One region of the Sphingomonas kyungheensis genome, then DNA from elsewhere that is predicted to be linked to it. Evidence: predicted binding sites of a transcription regulator. Region 1 holds the regulator's gene; each other region holds the start of a gene.
The links. Region 1 encodes LexA, which represses DNA repair genes until DNA is damaged. Its sites were predicted from a motif close to GTTCCNCNCTTGTTCT; they were not measured.

Region 2: a site for LexA is predicted at 3,921-3,936, ahead of recA (recombinase RecA). Genes of this name have one in related genera too.
Region 3: a site for LexA is predicted at 4,275-4,290, ahead of V8201_RS08545 (ATP-dependent helicase). Genes of this name have one in related genera too.

Annotation. Positions count from the first base shown of each region.
Region 1 covers NZ_JBBBDM010000002.1:652,266-658,259, reverse strand. Annotated here, with positions in the region: gene moaC (cyclic pyranopterin monophosphate synthase MoaC) at 1-206, shown strand, start outside; gene V8201_RS07155 (molybdopterin molybdotransferase MoeA) at 211-1,392, shown strand; gene lexA (transcriptional repressor LexA) at 1,451-2,137, shown strand; partial or broken gene V8201_RS07145 (ComEC/Rec2 family competence protein) at 2,145-4,196, opposite strand; gene gltX (glutamate--tRNA ligase) at 4,277-5,698, shown strand; gene V8201_RS07135 (citrate synthase) at 5,715-5,994, shown strand, end outside.
Region 2 covers NZ_JBBBDM010000003.1:415,366-421,359, reverse strand. Annotated here, with positions in the region: gene V8201_RS09750 (electron transfer flavoprotein-ubiquinone oxidoreductase) at 1-1,485, shown strand, start outside; gene V8201_RS09745 (tetratricopeptide repeat protein) at 1,457-3,061, shown strand; gene V8201_RS09740 (4-(cytidine 5'-diphospho)-2-C-methyl-D-erythritol kinase) at 3,058-3,891, shown strand; gene recA (recombinase RecA) at 4,012-5,085, shown strand; gene V8201_RS09730 (glutathione S-transferase family protein) at 5,283-5,918, shown strand.
Region 3 covers NZ_JBBBDM010000003.1:157,282-163,275, reverse strand. Annotated here, with positions in the region: gene V8201_RS08570 (response regulator) at 1-156, opposite strand, end outside; gene V8201_RS08565 (pseudouridine synthase) at 273-1,790, shown strand; gene rsmD (16S rRNA (guanine(966)-N(2))-methyltransferase RsmD) at 1,787-2,323, shown strand; gene V8201_RS08555 (MFS transporter) at 2,341-3,642, opposite strand; gene V8201_RS08550 (UrcA family protein) at 3,829-4,140, opposite strand; gene V8201_RS08545 (ATP-dependent helicase) at 4,294-5,994, shown strand, end outside.

The sequences.
Region 1 (5,994 bases):
TGACGATCGACGCGGGCGGCATCACCGCCACCGCGCTGACCGCGACCGACGGCAAGACCGGGGTGGAGATGGAGGCGCTCACCGCCGTCTCGGTGGCGCTGCTCACCGTCTATGACATGGCCAAGGCGATCGACCGGGCGATGGTGATCTCCGGCATCCGTCTGCTCGAAAAGGCCGGCGGCGCGTCCGGCGACTGGCGCGCCTGAGGCGATGACGCTGCTGCCGATCGCCGAGGCGCAGGCGCGTCTGTTCACCGCCGCGCCGCGCGTCGCCGAGGAGACGGTGCCGCTCGCGCAGGCCGCGGGGCGCTGGCTCGCCGCCGACGTCGTCGCGCAGCGCACGCAGCCCGCGCACGACCTCTCCGCGATGGACGGCTATGCGATCCGCTTCGCCGACCTGCCCGGCCCGTGGACGCTGATCGGCGAGAGCGCGGCCGGGCGGCCGTTCGACGGCACGATCCAGCCCGGCGAGACCGTCCGCATCTTCACCGGCGCGGTGATGCCCGCCGTCGCCGATACGGTGATGATCCAGGAAGAGGTGGACGCGCAGGGCGCCGCGATCCGACTCACCGGCGAAGGGCCGGCGCATCCGGGCCGCAACACCCGCCGCCGCGGCCTCGACTTCACCGCCGGCGACACGCTGGTGCGCAGCGGCGAGCGGCTGACCCCGGCGCGGATCGCCGTCGCCGCGACCGGCGGCGTCGGTGCGCTGTGCGTCCACCGACGCGTCCGTGTCGCGATCTGCGCGACCGGGGACGAACTGGTCGATCCCGGCCAGCCCGCCTCGCCCGATGCCTTACCCGAATCGAACCGCGCGATGCTCGCCGCGATGCTTGCCGATCTGCCGGTCGAGCTGATCGACCTCGGCATCCTGCCCGACGATCTGGCGACGCTGCGGGACGCCTTCGCGCGGGTCGACGCCGATCTGCTGGTCACCACCGGCGGCGCATCGGTCGGCGATCACGATCTCGTCCGGCCGGCGCTCGAGGCCGCGGGCGGCCAGATCGATTTCTGGCGGATCGCGCTGCGGCCCGGCAAGCCGATGATGGCGGGGCGACGCGGCGCGATGCAGGTGCTCGGACTGCCGGGCAATCCGGTGTCCGCCTTCGTCACCGCGATCCTGTTCGTCAAACCGGTGATCGCGCATCTCGCCGGCGCCGCCGACCCGCTGCCGCGCGCGACGCTGGCGCTGCTCGGCGAGGACCTGCCCGCCAATGGCGCGCGCACCGACTATCTGCGTGCCGAAATACGCGACGGCCGCGCTTATGCCTCGACGATCCAGGACAGTTCGATGCTGCTGACGCTGGCTCGGTCGCAGGCGCTGATCATCCGCCCGGCCGGCGCCGCGGCGGCACGGGCGGGCGACTCGGCAGATATCCTCGTCATCGCTTGACGGACGCCATCCTGTTCCCTAGAAGTTCCGCGTCTGTTCTGACGGGGAAGGATCGCCCATGCTCACGCGCAAGCAGCACGAGCTCGTATGCTTCATCAACGATCGGCTGGAGGAAACCGGCATCTCGCCCTCGTTCGAGGAGATGAAGGAGGCGCTCGACCTCAAGTCCAAGTCGGGCGTGCATCGTCTGATCAGCGCGCTCGAGGAACGGCATTTCATCCGCCGCCTGCCCAACCGGGCGCGCGCGCTCGAAGTGCTGCGCATGCCGGAACGGTCGGAGCGCAAGCCCGCCGCGTCGACGGCGCCGGCCGCACCGCCGCCCGCCAAGACCAACGTCCGCGCCGCACCGGCGCCCGCCAATGACGTGATCGAGATCCCGCTGCACGGCCGCATCGCCGCCGGCCTGCCGATCGAGGCGTTCGAGGGCAGCTCGACGCTCGCCGTCCCCGCCGCCCTGCTCGGCAGCGGCGAACATTATGCGCTCGAAGTGTCGGGCGATTCGATGGTCGAAGCCGGCATCCTCGATGGCGATTATGCGCTGATCCGCCGTACCGAGGTCGCCCGCGACGGGGAGATCGTCGTCGCGCTGATCGACGACAGCGAAGCGACGCTCAAATATTTCCGCCGCGAGGGCGCGATGGTCCGGCTCGATCCCGCCAACCGCGCCTACGAACCGCAGCGCTACGTCCCCTCGCACGTCCGCGTGCAGGGCAAATTGTCGGGCATCCTGCGCCGCTACGACTGAGCCGGGCGATCCGCCAGGGATGGCGGTCGCCGGGCTGTAGCACCGTGCGCACCCGTCGGCTTTCCAGGTCGATCGCGACGCCGCCGGTGCGACGCAGGAGCGGTGCATCGAGCCGCAGCCAGCGCGGGCGGCAGGATCGCGGCAGCCGCCGTTCGCTGACGACGATGTCCGCCGCATGGCAGGCGCCGATCAGCGCGGCACGATCGACCGGATAGGCGCTGCGCGTCGCAACGATCCGCCATGCGCGCTCTGTGCTCCTCAGCGTGACGATACAGGCGTCCGGCGAGCAGCGCGCCGCCGCCTGCTCGCTGAGCGGCAACGGCTCGCCGTCGATGCCGCCATTTTCGGCGAGCATCGCCCGCGTGTAATCACCGGCGCGCTCGCGGAGCAAGGCGAGTCTCCCGTCGACCCGTACCGCCATATGGCGGCCATCTCCCGTCACCAGCAGATCGGGGGCAGGCGCCTGCACCATCCACCAGCCGCCGAGCAGGATCGGCAGCAGCCCCCAATGCCGCACCCGCGTCCGCCACAGCATCAGCCACAGTCCGCCGCCGACGATCAGCGCGAATGCCGCGGCCGACATCGCCGGCAACGCAAACCCCGATCCCGGCAGCGCGGCGACGCGGTGGGCGATCACCAGCAACAGCCGCAACGCGAGATCGGTCAGCCACCAGACCGGTGGGCCGAGGCCGACCGTATCGGCGAGCAACGCCGCCGCTTCGAGCGGCATGACGACGAAGGTGGTGAGCGGGATCGCGACGATATTCGCCGCCGCGCCGTACAGCCCCGCCTTGTGGAAGTGGAAGACCGCGATCGGCATCAGCGCCGCCTCGACCACGACGCCGGTGAGCAGCAACGCAGCGCCTTCGCGCAGGATACGGCGACGCCAGGGCTCGTCGCGCTGCCGGAACCAGCCGGCGACGCGCGGATGGTCGTGGAGCGTGACGATCGCCGCGATGGCGGTAAAGGACAATTGGAAGCTCGGCCCGGTCACCGCCTCGGGCCAGACCAGCATCACCGCGATGGCACCGCCGGCGACCAGCCGCAACGTCATCGCCTCCCGTCCCAGCACCAAGGCGGCGAGCACCAGCAGCGCGGCGACGCACGAGCGGATCGTCGGCACCTGACTGCCGGTCAGCCAGGTATAGCCGATCGCCGCCAGCGCCCCCGCCGCCGCCGCGACCAGCGGCAGCCGCCAGCGGATCGCCAGCCACGGCGACAGCGCGAGCAGCCGCAGGACGCACAGCATCGTCGCCCCCACCGCGGCGGTGATGTGCAAGCCGCTCACGGAGAGCAGATGCGCCAGCCCGGCGCGCCGCATCGCATCGGCATCGGCCACGGTGATCGCGCCCTCGTCGCCGGTGGCGAGCGCTGCGGCGATACCGCCGCGACTGCCCGGCAGGCGCGACAGGATATGGCTGGTCAGCCCCGCGCGCAGCCCCTCGCCCGCCGCGCGCCGGATCACCCGCACCGGCGCGAAGCCGCGCCCGGTCGCGCCGATCCCCGCGAACCAGGCGACGCGCGCAAAGTCATAGCCGCCCGGCACCGCCGCATCGGCTGGCGGCATCAGCCGCGCGCGCAGCCCGATCACCGCCCCCTCGCCCAGCCCGTCGGGCGCGTCGCCGATCGGCAGGTTGATCCGCACCCGCGGCGGCACGCCCACGCTGTCGCTGCGCAGCGTCAGGCGGATGAGGTCGCGCGCCGGCAGCGGCTCAACCCGCTCGACCTCTCCCTGCACCGCGACGACGGCGGGGCGTGCCAATATCGGTGCGCCGACGCGCTCGGCCCGCCACCAAATCGATGCCAGCCCCGCCGCCGCGGCCAAGCCGCCGATCGCCACCACCCGCCCCGCCCGCCCGTCCCCCGCGAGCGCGATGCCGGCGAGCGCGGTCGCGACGCAGAGCAACAGCATGGCGGTCCAGCTCGCCGGATCGGGCAGCACGAACCAGGCGGCGATGCCGCCACCGAAACTCACCGGCAGCCAGAGGATCAGCGTATCGCGTTCAGCCTCCAGCCATTCTTCGATACCGAGCTGTAACCGAACGGGACGCCGCGGCATTTGAAGGGGCATGATCCGCGTGCTACGGCGCGCCTCGGCCGCCCTGGCCGTCACGTCTCAAACCCCGGGAGCATGCGCTGTTGAGCGCCACGATCGATCGCCACGCCCATCACCAGCCGACCGAGGTCGTGACGCGGTTCGCGCCGTCGCCGACCGGCTATCTGCATTTGGGCGGCGCGCGTACCGCCCTGTTCAACTGGCTGTACGCGCGGCATCACGGCGGCCGCTTCCTGCTGCGCATCGAGGATACCGATCGGGCGCGGTCGACCCAGCCGGCGATCGACGCGATCCTCGGCGGACTGCGCTGGCTCGGCATCGACTGGGATGGTGACGCCGTCTTCCAGTTCGCCCGCGCCGATCGCCATGCCGAGGTCGCGCATCAGATGGTCGCAACCGGCCATGCCTATCGCTGCTACATGACCGCCGACGAGATCGCCGCGCAGCGCGCCGCGGCGCAGGCCGCCAAGACGCCGCTGCGCATCCGCAGCCCGTGGCGCGACGCCGATCCGGCGACCGCGCCCGCCGACGCGCCCTTCGTCGTCCGGCTCAAGGCGCCGCGCGACGGTGCGACGACGATCGAGGATCGCGTGCAGGGATCGGTGACGGTGCAGAATGCCGAACTCGACGATCTCATCCTGCTGCGCTCGGACGGGACGCCGACCTATATGCTCGCGGTCGTCGTCGACGATCACGACATGGGGGTGACGCACGTCATCCGGGGCGACGACCACCTCAACAACGCCTTCCGCCAGCTGCCGATCTACCGCGCCAACGGCTGGCCCGAACCGATCTATGCGCATATCCCGCTGATCCACGGCACCGACGGCGCCAAACTGTCCAAGCGCCACGGCGCGGTCGGGATCGAGGCCTATCGCGACGAGCTCGGCATCCTGCCGGAAGCGTTCGACAATTACCTGCTGCGGCTCGGCTGGGGTCATGGCGATGACGAGATCATCAGCCGCGACCAGGCGACCGAATGGTTCGACCTCGGCGGCGTCGGCAAGAGCCCGTCACGATTCGACCTCAAGAAGCTCGAGAACCTCAACGGTCATTATATCCGCGCTGCGGACGACGCGCGGCTCGCCGCGCTGATCGCGCCGATCGGCGGCTATGACGATATCGACCTGCTGACCCGCGCGATGCCGGTCCTGAAGGCGCGCGCGGCCAATCTCAACGAGCTGAGCGAAGGCGCGCGCTTCCTGTTCGCGCAGCGTCCGCTCGACCTCGATCAGGCAGCTTCGGACCTGCTTGCCGGTGACGCGCCGACGCTGCTCGCTGCACTGCACGCTGCGCTTGACGCGGTGCAGCAGTGGGATCAGGAGGCAACCGAAGCAGCGGTACGGCAGGTCGCCGAGGCACGGGGCGTCAAGCTCGGCCAGGTCGCCCAGCCGCTCCGCGCCGCTCTCACCGGACGCAAGACATCGCCCGGCATCTTCGACGTGCTCGCGCTTCTCGGCAAAGAGGAAAGCCTCGGCCGGATCGCGGACCGAATGGCAGTCTGATAGGAAGGACAACCACATGACCGACGCCGCCAAAGTTTCCGTGGACGGTAAGGATTTCGACTACCCGGTCATGTCCGGTACGGTCGGACCCGATGTCGTCGACATCCGCAAATTCTATGCGCAGACGGGCGACTTCACCTACGATCCCGGCTTCACCTCGACGGCGTCGTGCCAGTCGAAGCTGACCTATATCGACGGTGACGAAGGCGTGCTGCTGCACCGCGGCTATCCGATCGGCGAGCTGGCGGAACAGTCGAGCTTCATGGAAGTCGCCTATCTGCTGCTCAACGGCGAGC
Region 2 (5,994 bases), on a different contig from region 1:
GCGGTGATCGATCCGCGCAGCCTCGACGAGCTGCTGCCCGACTGGCGCGAGGATTGCCCGCTGGCCGAGGTGCCGGTCACCGACAATCTCCATTGGGTGCTCAGCCCGACGAAGAAGACGGTGCTGCCGCATCTGTGGACGCCGCCCTTCCTCCACAACAAGGGCACCTATACCGGCAGCCTCGGCAATCTGTGCCGCTGGCTCGCCGGCAAGGCGGAGGAACTCGGCGTCGAGATCTTCCCGGGCTTCGCCGCCGCCGAAGTGCTGTTCGACGACGAGGGGCGGGTGATCGGCGTCGCCACCGGCGACATGGGCGTCGCGCGCGACGGCACGCACAAGCCCGACTATACGCCGGGGCTCGAGCTGCACGCCAAATACACCTTTTTCGCCGAAGGCTGCCGCGGCCATCTGAGCAAGGAGGTGATCCGCACCTTCGACCTCGCGCGCGACGCGCAGCCTCAGGTCTATGGCCTCGGCGTCAAGGAATTGTGGGACATCGATCCGGCGCTGCACCAGCCCGGCCGGGTGATCCACACCCAGGGCTGGCCGCTCGGCGACGACGCCAATGGCGGCGGCTGGCTCTACCATCAGGCGAACGGGCAGGTCAGCCTCGGCTTCGTCACCTGGCTCAACTACACCAATCCCTATCTGTCGCCCTTCCAGGAAATGCAGAAGTGGAAGACGCATCCGGAGATCGCCGCGCTGCTCAAGGGCGGCAAGCGCGTCTCCTACGGGGCGCGCGCGATCAGCGACGGCGGCTTGCAGTCGATCCCCAAGCTCGTCTTCCCCGGCGGCGCGCTGATCGGTGACAGCGCCGGTTTCCTCAACGTGCCGCGGATCAAGGGCACGCATACCGCGATGAAGAGCGGCATGATGGCCGCCGAGGCCGCCGCCGCCGCGATCCTGTCGCAGCGCCAGCATGACGAGCTCGTCGCCTATCCGCAGGCGTTCGAGACGAGCTGGGTCAAAAAGGAGCTGTCGATCGTCCGCAACGTCGTGCCTCTGGTCAAGAAGTTCGGCGATTTCCTCGGCTCCGGCCTTGCCGGCGTGACGATGTGGCTCGAGCATTTCGGCATCCGCATGCCGTTCACGATGAAGCATCATCCGGATCATGAGAGCCTGTGGCGCAAGGATCTGGTCAAGCCGCCAGTCTATCCCAAGCCCGACGGCGTGCTGACCTTCGACCGCCTGTCCTCGGTGTTCCTGTCGAACACCAATCACGAGGAGGACCAGCCGGTCCACTTGACGCTCAAGGACCCGAACGTGCCGGTCGAATATGACCTGCCGCTCTACGACGAACCGGCGCAACGCTATTGCCCGGCCGGCGTTTACGAGATCGTCGGGCAGGAGACGGGCGAGCCCAAGTTCGTCATCAACGCGCAGAATTGCGTCCACTGCAAGACGTGCGACATCAAGGACCCGACCCAGAACATCAACTGGGTGGTGCCGGAGGGTGGTGGAGGCCCGAATTATCCCAACATGTAAGCGCCTGATCCTCGCCGCGGCGGTCGGCTGTGCCTCGATCGCGCCGGCGGCGGCGGACACCGCGCGGCTTGCCGATTACCTGAAGGCCGGGGCGGCGGATGCCGACGGCCGCGTCGACCTCGCTGCTGCAGGCTATGCCCGCGCGCTGGCGGCGGCGCCGACCAGTGCGGCGGTCGCGGTGCGCGCCTATCGCGAGGCGCTCGCCGCGGGCGACGTCGCGCTCGCCACCCGCGCCGCCGCGGTGCTGCGCGGCCAGCCGGGCGCCCCCGCCGACCTGCCGCTGCTGCCGCTCGCGCTCGCCGCCGCCCGCGGCGACGCTGCGGGCGCGAGCGCCGCGACCGATGCGCTCGCCACCACCCCGCTCGGCGTGCTCGCGCCGTCGCTGCGCGCCTGGATCGCCTTCGCGAGCAAGCAGAACCCGGCGCCGGCGATTCTCGCTGCCGGCAAGGACCCGGTCGCGCAGCGGCTCGCCGCGGAGACCGCGGCGTTGATCCAGATCGCCCGCGGCGACACCGCAAAGGGTCTGGCCACGGTCCAGGCGCTGCGCGAGACCGGCTCGCCGATCGACCTGCGCCTCTCCGCCGGCCAGTTGCTGTTCGGCCTCGGGCAGAAGGATCAGGCCCGCAGCCTGCTCGCCGGCGACGATCCGGTGTTCGCGGCGTTGCGCGAGGGCGATGCGGCGCAGCCGACGCTCGGCTTCGGCGTGTCGCGGCTGCTCGGCCGGATCGCCGGCGACCTTGCCGATCAGGATGCAAGCGAGCTGTCGATCGCGCTCGCCCGTACCGCGCTGATCGCTTACCCCGCCAATGATCGCGTGCGGCTGCTGCTCGCCGGCGCGCTCGCCAAGGACAAGGCGGTGCCGCGCGCGCTGACCGCGCTCGACGGGATCGGCGCGGCGAGTCCCTATGCCTCGACCGCGCTGGCGACGCGGATCGCGATCCTCGCCGCCGCCGGCCGGCAGGAGGAAGCGCTCGCCATCGCCCGCACGGGGGCCGAGCGGCCGGGGGCGGGCGAGGGCGACTGGCAGACCTATGCCGACCAGCTCACCGCGCTCGACCGGCATCGCGAGGCGGTCGGCTGGTACCGCCGCGTCGTCGATGCCGATCCGACCGCGTGGAGCGCATGGCTGCAATATGGCGGTGCGCTCGAACAGGCGGGCGACTGGCCGGCGAGCCGCGCCGCGTTGCAGAAGGCGGTGGCGATCGCCCCGGCCGAACCGCTCGCGCTCAACTATCTCGGCTATGCGCAGGCCGAGCGCGGCATCGACGTGCCGCAGTCGATCGCGATGCTCGAACGCGCGCATGCGCTCAAGCCCGACGATTCCTCGATCGCCGATTCGCTCGGCTGGGCCTATTTCCTCAGCGGCGATATTGCGCGGGCGCAGCCATTGATCGAGCGTGCCGCCGCGGTCGACACCGTCAATGCCGAGATCGGCGAGCATCTCGGCGATCTCTACTGGACCCGCGGCCGGCGCTACGAGGCGCGCTACGCCTGGCGCGCCGCGGCGCTGACCGCGACGCCGGTCGAGGCGCAGCGGCTCGCCGCCAAGGCCGCGAACGGATTGCCGCCGCGATGATCGTCGAACCCGCCCCTGCCAAGATCAATCTCGCCCTGCACGTGCGGCATCGCCGCGCCGACGGCTATCATGCTCTGGAGACGCTGTTCGTCTTCGCGGCCGATGGCGATACGATCACCGTCGTTCCCGCCGCGGCGGACAGCTTCACGATCACCGGACCGTTCGCCGATGCGCTCGCGGGCGGCAATCCCGCGGACAATCTCGTGCTGCGCGCGGCGCAGGGGTTCGCCGGCGTGTTCGGCATCGCCCAGGCGCATGCGATCACGCTCGACAAGCATCTGCCGATCGCCTCGGGGATCGGCGGCGGCTCGGCGGATGCCGCGGCGACCCTGCGCGCACTCGCCCGCCTGCACGGCATCGCCACCGACGACCCGCGGCTGTTCGTGCTCGCCGAGACGCTCGGCGCCGACGTTCCCGCCTGCCTGCTCGGGCGCGCGACACTCGGCACCGGCAAGGGGGAGGCGCTTGTGCCGGTCGACGGGCTGGCGGGTATGCCGGTGCTGCTCGTCAATCCGGGCATCGCGGTCGGCACCGCCGCGGTCTTCGCGCGCTGGGACGGGATCGATCGCGGCGGGATCGCCGAGGACGGGGACCTGCTCGCCCGCGCCTGCGCCGGCCGCAACGATCTCGAGCCGCCCGCCCGCGCGATCGCGCCGGTGATCGACGCGGTGCTCGCCCAGCTCGCCGCCGCGCCTGACGTGCTTCTGGCGCGCATGTCGGGGAGCGGCGCGACCTGCTTCGCGCTGTTCGACGAGCCGGCGGCGCGGGATGCGGCCGCGGCGCGCGCGCGCGCCTGCGGCTGGTGGACGCTGGCGACGCGGCTGACGTGATCCGGCACCCTCGAACGGGTAAAACCCGCGTTCCCCTCTTGTTCTCGCGGAACAAACACCGTACATGGTGAACAGACGCGTTGCCCCGACGGCGCGCTTGCTCTAGCGAGGACCCTCCCGATGGCCGCCAATCTGAAAGTGATCGACACCGGCATGGCAACCGCAAATACCGACCGGCAAAAGGCGCTCGACGCCGCGCTGGCGCAGATCGACCGCGCCTTCGGCAAGGGCTCGGCGATGAAGCTCGGCCAGAAGGAGGCGATGCAGGTCGAGGCGATCTCGACCGGGTCGCTCGGTCTGGACATCGCGCTCGGCGTCGGTGGCCTGCCCCGCGGCCGCGTGATCGAGGTCTATGGCCCCGAATCGTCGGGCAAGACGACGCTCGCGCTGCACGTCATCGCCGAGGCGCAGAAGGGCGGCGGTACCGCGGCCTTCGTCGACGCCGAACATGCGCTCGACCCGGTCTATGCCAAGAAGCTCGGCGTCAACATCGACGAGCTGATCGTCTCGCAGCCCGACACCGGCGAACAGGCGCTGGAGATCGTCGACACGCTCGTCCGCTCCAATGCGATCGACGTGCTGGTCGTCGATTCGGTCGCCGCGCTGGTTCCCCGCGCGGAGATCGAGGGCGAGATGGGCGACAGCCACGTCGGCCTGCAGGCGCGACTGATGTCGCAGTCGCTGCGCAAGCTGACCGGGTCGATCAGCCGGTCGCGCTGCATGGTGATCTTCATCAACCAGCTGCGCATGAAGATCGGCGTGATGTACGGCAATCCGGAGACGACGACGGGCGGCAACGCGCTGAAGTTCTACGCCTCGGTCCGCCTCGACATCCGTCGCACCGGCGCGATCAAGGACAAGGAAGAGGTCACTGGCAACGCCACCCGCGTCAAGGTCGTCAAGAACAAGGTCGCGCCGCCGTTCAAGCAGGTCGAGTTCGACATCATGTACGGCGAGGGCATTTCGAAGATCGGCGAGATCCTCGATCTCGGCGTCAAGGCCGGGCTGGTCGAGAAATCGGGCGCGTGGTTCAGCTACGACAGCGTCCGCATCGGTCAGGGTCGCGAGAATTCGAAGAACTATCTGCGCGAACATCCCGAGATGGCCGACCGGCTCGAAAAAGCGATCCGTCAGCGGACCGAAAAGGTCGCCGAGGAGATGATGGCCGGACCGGAAGCCGACGACGACATCTGATGCGCGCCCGGCGCGATGCGACGACAGGAGGCTCGCCGGTGACGGCGGGCCTCTTTTGTCTTTGGGGCGCTCGCGGTGCGCCGTCTAGGCTCGCGATCCGGGTTCGATCGACGGCGTCGCGCGTCAGGCAACGAAATCGTGCCGTCGGGAATTGGCAAGAGGTGCGCGCGGCCTGAGCCGCGATGAAGGGAAGTCAGATGATCATCGTCCACCATCTCGAAAACAGCCGGTCGCAGCGTATCCTGTGGATGCTCGAGGAGCTCGGCTTCGACTATCAGGTCAAGCGCTATCAGCGCGACGCCAGGACGATGCTCGCGCCCCCCGAGCTCAAGCGCATCCATCCGCTCGGCAAGTCGCCGGTGATCGAGGATCTCGACGCCGACGGCGGCCGCGTCGTCGCAGAGACGGGCGCGATCGTCGAATATCTCGTCGAAAAGGCCGATGGCCGGCTCGGACCGCCGCCGCACCGCGATTCGGCGCTGCGCTATCGCTTCTGGCTCCATTATGCCGAAGGCTCGATGATGCCGCCGCTGCTGCTCAAGCTGGTGCTCAGCCGTATTCCGCTGATGGGCAAGCCGGCGATCAAGCGCATCCAGCCGATGATCGACGTCCACCTCGACTATGTCGAGGCGGAGCTGTCGCAGCGGCCGTGGTTCGCGGGCGACGACCTCACCGCCGCCGACGTGATGATGAGCTTCCCGCTCGAGGCGGCGCGCAGCCGCGCGGGGCTCGACGCGTCGCGCCCCGCGACGATCGCCTGGCTGAACAAGGTCCACGCCCGTCCGGCCTATCAGGCGGCGTTGGAGAAGGGCGGTCGCTACGCCTACGCCTGATCGGGGCGATGCGCGGGTGAGGGCGGCGCCCGAAGACGCGAACCTGTGGCTGGAGCTGGTTCGCGCGGAGGCGCGG
Region 3 (5,994 bases), on a different contig from region 1:
TCGCAGCACCGCAATCGCCTCGGCGACGCGGTCGACGGTGGCGACGATCTGATAGCTCGCGTCGCTCAGCAGATGTTCGGTGTCGAAGGCGATCAGCGGCTCGTCCTCGACGACGAGCACCCGGACGATCGAACGTTTCTTCCTTCCGAACAACATCGCCACGCTCCGCCTGGCGCCGCACAAGTGATTACGCCTCCGCAGGATAACGCGCCGTACTCGGATCGGACGCAAATAATTTCGCTGCCATGACAAATGCGCGTTATGGCCGCGCCATGGCCCAATCCTCCGAACCCCGCAGCGGCGATCGCATCGCGAAACTGCTCGCCCGCGCCGGCATCGCCAGCCGCCGCGAGATCGAGCGCATGATCGCCGACGGCCGCGTCGCGCTCGACGGCACGGTGCTCGACACCCCCGCCACCGTGCTGCGCTCGCTCAACGGCGTCACCGTCGACGGCGAGCCGGTCGCGCAAGCCGAACCGACCCGCCTGTTCCTCTACCACAAGCCGACCGGCCTGCTGGTCACCGAACGCGATCCCAAGGGACGGCCGACGATCTACGACCGGCTGCCCGACGATCTGCCGCGGCTGGTGCCGGTCGGCCGGCTCGACCTCAATACCGAAGGGCTGCTGCTGCTCACCACCGACGGCGGGTTCAAGCGCCAGCTCGAACTGCCCGCGACCGGCGTCGAGCGCAGCTATCGCGCGCGCGCCTACGGCAATGTCACGCAGCAGCAGCTGGAGGATCTTGCCGACGGGATCGAGATCGACGGCATCCGCTACGGTCCGATCGACGCCAATATCGAGCGGCGCACCGGCGCCAACGTCTGGATCGAGATCACGATCACCGAAGGCAAGAACCGCGAGGTGCGGCGGGTGCTCGAACATCTCGACCTGCAGGTCAGCCGGCTGATCCGCACCAGATACGGCCCCTTCCTGCTCGGCGACCTGCCGGTCGGCGGCATCGGCGAGGTCAAGCAGCATGAGATTGTCGCCTTCCGCCGCACGCTCAAGGGCGGCGTTCCCGAGGCGGACCTGATCGAGCCGCCGCGCGACGGCTTCCGCGCGGCGCCGAGCGCGGCCCGCCCGGCCCGCGCCCGCCCGCGCCCGATCGACGCACCCGCCCCGCGCGAGGCACAGGCCGCCGGACGCGGCGCCGCCCGCGCGCCGCGCCGCAGCGATGCGACCGCGAACGGCATCGCGCCGCGTCCGGCGCGTCCCGGCGCGACCGGTGAGCGCGCCCGTCCCGTCCTGCGCGAGGGGCGCGAGATGCGCACGACAGCGGACGGCGAAGGCCAGCGCGGCCGGCCGCGCCGCGACGAGCGCGAGGCGCGGCCGGCTCGGTCATCGACGGGCGGGGCGTTGCGCGACGGGCAGCCGGCACGTGGTCGGCGCGGGGAGACCGAGGCACGATCGGCGCGGCCGACCACAGGTGCGGCGCGCGACGGGCAGCCGGCACGCTTCCGGCGTGCGGATACGGAGCGCGTGCCCGCCGGCGACGGCGCGCGCGAGGGTCAGCGCGGTCGCTTCCGCCGCGACGATCGCGAGGCGCGGCCGGTGCCGACCGGCGGCTCGGCGCGCAAGCCGTGGGAGCAGGAGACGCCCCGCCGCGATGAGCCGCAGCGCAGCGGCGGCCGGCCGGCGCGAACCGGCGGCGGGTCGGCCGGTGGACGCTCCGGTGGCGGTGGCGGTGCCGACGGTCGCCCGGCGCGGCCGTCGCGCCCCGACACGCCGCGTGGGCCGGCGGGGGGGCGCGGCGCGCCACGCGGCGGGCCGAAGGGAGGCAAACGATGAGGGTGATCGCCGGCCAATGGCGGGGCCGCCCGCTCGTCGCGCCCAAGGGCGATGCGACGCGCCCGACCGCCGACCGGACGCGCGAGGCGCTGTTCTCGATGCTGACCAGCCGGCTCGGCAGCTTCGACGGGCTCGCCGTCGCCGATCTGTTCGCCGGATCGGGCGCGCTCGGCATCGAGGCGCTGTCCCGCGGCGCCGGCTCCTGCCTGTTCGTCGAGCAGGACGGCGCGGCGCTCGACGCGCTCAAGGCCAATCTCGCGCGACTCGGCACGCGCGGCGACGTGCGCGCCGGCTCGGTGCTCGGCCTCGGCCCGGCGCCGGCGCCGCTCGATCTCGTCATGATGGATCCGCCCTATGGCACCGGCGCGGGCCTGGTCGCGCTCGACAAGCTCACCCGGCTCGGCTGGATCGCGCCCGCCACCTGGGTCAGTATCGAGACCGCCAAGGCGGAGGAGATCGCGCCGCCCGGCTATGCGATCGACGCCAGCCGCGTGCACGGCAAGGCGAGGCTCACCCTGCTGCGGCAGGGCTGACGAACCGCGACGGCGGCTCAGGCCCCGACCGGTTTGCGCAACAGCATCAGCCCGGCGAGGCTGAGCAGCCCCGCCGCGACCAGATACAGGCCGATCCACCCGAGGCCGCGCTGCGCCAGCGCCTCCGCGGCGATCGGCGCCAGCGCGCCGCCGAGGATGCCGCCGAGATTGAAGGTCATCGACACGCCGGTGTAGCGCACCCCGGCGGGGAACAGGCTCGGCAGCCAGCCGCCGAGCGGGCCATAGGCGAAGCCCATCACGAACAGCGCGAAGGCGAGCCACAGGAAGACGACGAACAGCGATCCCGCGCCGAGCATCGGCCCCATCGCCAGTCCGGCGACCATGCAGCCGCAAAAGCCGATCACCAGCATTCCGCGCGCGCCGCGCCGGTCGGCGAGCAGGCTGGCGACGATCACCCCCGCGGCGAGGAACAGGATCGCGACCAGCTCGACGCCCAGCATCGCCTCCCGCCCGTAGCCCAGCGTCTTGGTGCCGTAGCCGAGCGCGAAGGCAGTCGCGAGATAGAAGAGCGCGAAACAGGCGATCACCCCGCCGGTGCCGGCGAGCACCGCGCGGCTGTGCGACGCGAACAACGTCGCGATCGGCACCTTGGGCAGGGCCTCGGCGCGCTCGGCGGCGACGAACGCCGGCGTCTCGGTCAGCTTGAGCCGTACCCACAGGCCGAGCACGACCAGCACCGCGCTGATCAGGAACGGCAGCCGCCAGCCCCAGGCGCGGAACTGCGCCTCGTCGAGCCACAGGCCGAGGATCAGGAACAAGCCATTGGCCATCAGGAAGCCGACCGGCGCGCCGAGCGGCGGGAACATCCCCCAGGTGTTGCGGCGGTGCGGCGGGGCATTCTCCACCGCGAGCAATGCCGCGCCACCCCATTCGCCGCCGAGTCCGAAACCCTGACCAAGCCGCATCAGGCACAGCAGCAACGGCGCGAGCCAGCCCATCTGCGGCGCGACCTGTTCGACCTGGGCATAGGTGGGCAGGAAGGCGATCGCCACCGTCGACCCGCCCATCAGCATCAGACTGGCGACCAGCGTCGACTTGCGGCCGATCCGATCGCCGAAATGACCGAAGACGATCGCGCCGACCGGCCGCGCGATGAAGGCGATGCCGAAGCTCGCGAAGCTCAGCATCTGCCGCGCGGTGCCGCTCGTCGCCGGGAAGAACAGGTCGCCGAACACCAGCGCCGCCGCGGTCGCGTAGATGTAGAAGTCGTAAAACTCCACCGCGGTGCCGACGAGGCTGGCGGTGAGGATACGGCGCGGCGAGGCAGGCGGCGGCGGGGTTGCGGGAATCGACGTCATCCCCCCACTCTAGTCGGGAAAAAAGGCCGATGCGCAACATGAGTGAAATCCATCCGCAACAAAGCGCGTCTAGACAGAGAGGGTCGCTGCTCCTCTCCCCCTGTGGGTAGCGACTGTCGACCGCCTCCCCTGTCGGTCGACCTCCCTGAACTACGGGGCGGTCGCCAGGCGACTGCCCCGATTTTTCTATCGGTCCGTCCCGCCCACCGTCTGACCGGTCGCCTTCGCCAGTTGCTGCGCTCCGTCGCGACGGACTTCACCGATACAGCGCATCACGTCCATCGCGACGGTGATATCCTTGGGTATCGTGCCACAGAGGTTCTGCGCCGCCCACCGGACCCGCGCGCGGAAGCGCCGTTGCCCTTCCGGCGTTCGCAGATCAAGATCCTGCGTGATGATCCTGGTTTGCACGATCCGGCGGTCGGGCGACGGGTTGGTCGCCGCAGTGGACGATGGCGTCGCAGTGAGCGCCGCAACACATAAGGGAAAGACGATCATCGGGGACCTCCTGCCGGCCCATCCGAAGGTCTCTCGGCCGGCTTGTGCTTTATAGAGACACTCGGTCGCCGACATCGCCGCGCCGGGCGGGATGATCGCCGCCGCCCACCTTCACTCTTGCCCGTGCGAACGCCGTTCCCTACCTGTTCACCGGTGACCGATCTCCGTGCCCCCAACGCCTTGCAGGACCCGCCCTATCTCGCCGGGCTCAACGCGCCGCAGCGCGACGCCGTGCTGACCACCGAAGGGCCGGTGCTGATGCTCGCCGGCGCCGGGACGGGCAAGACCGCGGCGCTCACCGCGCGGCTCGCGCATCTGCTGTGGACGCGCAAGGCGTGGCCGTCGGAGATCCTCAGCGTCACCTTCACCAACAAGGCGGCCCGCGAGATGCGCGAGCGCGTCGGCCGGCTGGTCGGCGACGCGGTCGAGGGCATGCCGTGGCTCGGCACCTTCCATGCGATCGGCGCCAAGATGTTGCGCCGCCATGCCGAACTGGTCGGCTTGCAGAGCAATTTCAGCATCCTCGACACCGACGACCAGCTTCGCCTGCTCAAGCAGCTGATCGTCGCCGCCGACCTCGACGAGAAACGCTTCCCCGCGCGCAGCCTCGCCGGGCTGATCGACGATTGGAAGAACAAGGGGCTGGTCCCCGCCGATATCGACGCCGGCGAAAGCGAGCGTTTCGCCAACGGGCGCGGCGGCGAGCTCTATGCGCAATATCAGGAGCGGCTGCGCAGCCTCAACGCCTGCGACTTCGGCGACCTGCTGCTGCACATGCTGACCGTGCTCAAATCGCATCCCGACGTGCTCCGCACCTATCAGGAGCGGTTCAAATATATCATGGTCGACGAATATCAGGACACCAATGTCGTCCAGTATCTGTGGCTGCGGCTGCTCGCCCAGGCGCGCAAGAACATCGCCTGCGTCGGCGACGACGATCAGTCGATCTATTCGTGGCGCGGCGCGCAGGTCGAGAACATCCTGAAGTTCGAAAAGGACTTTCCCGGCGCGAAGGTGATCCGGCTCGAACAGAATTACCGCTCGACGCCGCACATCCTCGGCGCGGCATCGGGGATGATCGCCAATAACGGCGGCCGGCTCGGCAAGACGCTGTGGACCGAGCTCGACGCGGGCGAGAAGGTCCGCGTCGTCGGCGTATGGGACGGCCCCGAGGAGGCGCGGCGCGTCGGCGAGGAGATCGAGGCGGCGCAGCGCGGCGGCAAGAGCCTCGACGACATCGCCATCCTAGTCCGCGCCCAGCATCAGACCCGCGAGTTCGAGGATCGCTTCATCGCGATCGGCATGCCCTATCGCATCGTCGGCGGCTTCCGCTTCTACGAGCGCGCCGAGATCCGCGACGCGCTCGCCTATCTGCGCGTCGTCAACCAGCCCGCCGACGATCTCGCCTTCGAACGCATCGTCAACGTGCCCAAGCGCGGGCTCGGCGACAAGGCGCTCGCCAAGATCCACCAGCTTGCCCGCGCCGAGCGGCTGCCGCTGACCCATGCCGCGGCGCGCATCCTCGACACCGACGAACTGACGCCGCAGGCGCGCCGCGCGCTCGGCAATCTGGTCGGCGACATCGCCCGCTGGCGCGACATGGCGCGCGACCTGCCGCACGCCGAGCTCGCCCGCCAATTGCTCGACGAGAGCGGTTATACGGCGATGTGGCAGGCGGAGAAATCGGTCGAGGCGGCGGGGCGGCTCGAGAACCTGTCCGAACTCGTGCGCGCGATGGAGGAATATGAGTCGCTCGGCGCCTTCCTCGAACATGTCAGCCTCGTCATGGACAAGGAGGGCGGCGTCCAGGACCCGCAGGTGACGATCATGACGATCCACGCCGCCAAGGGGCTG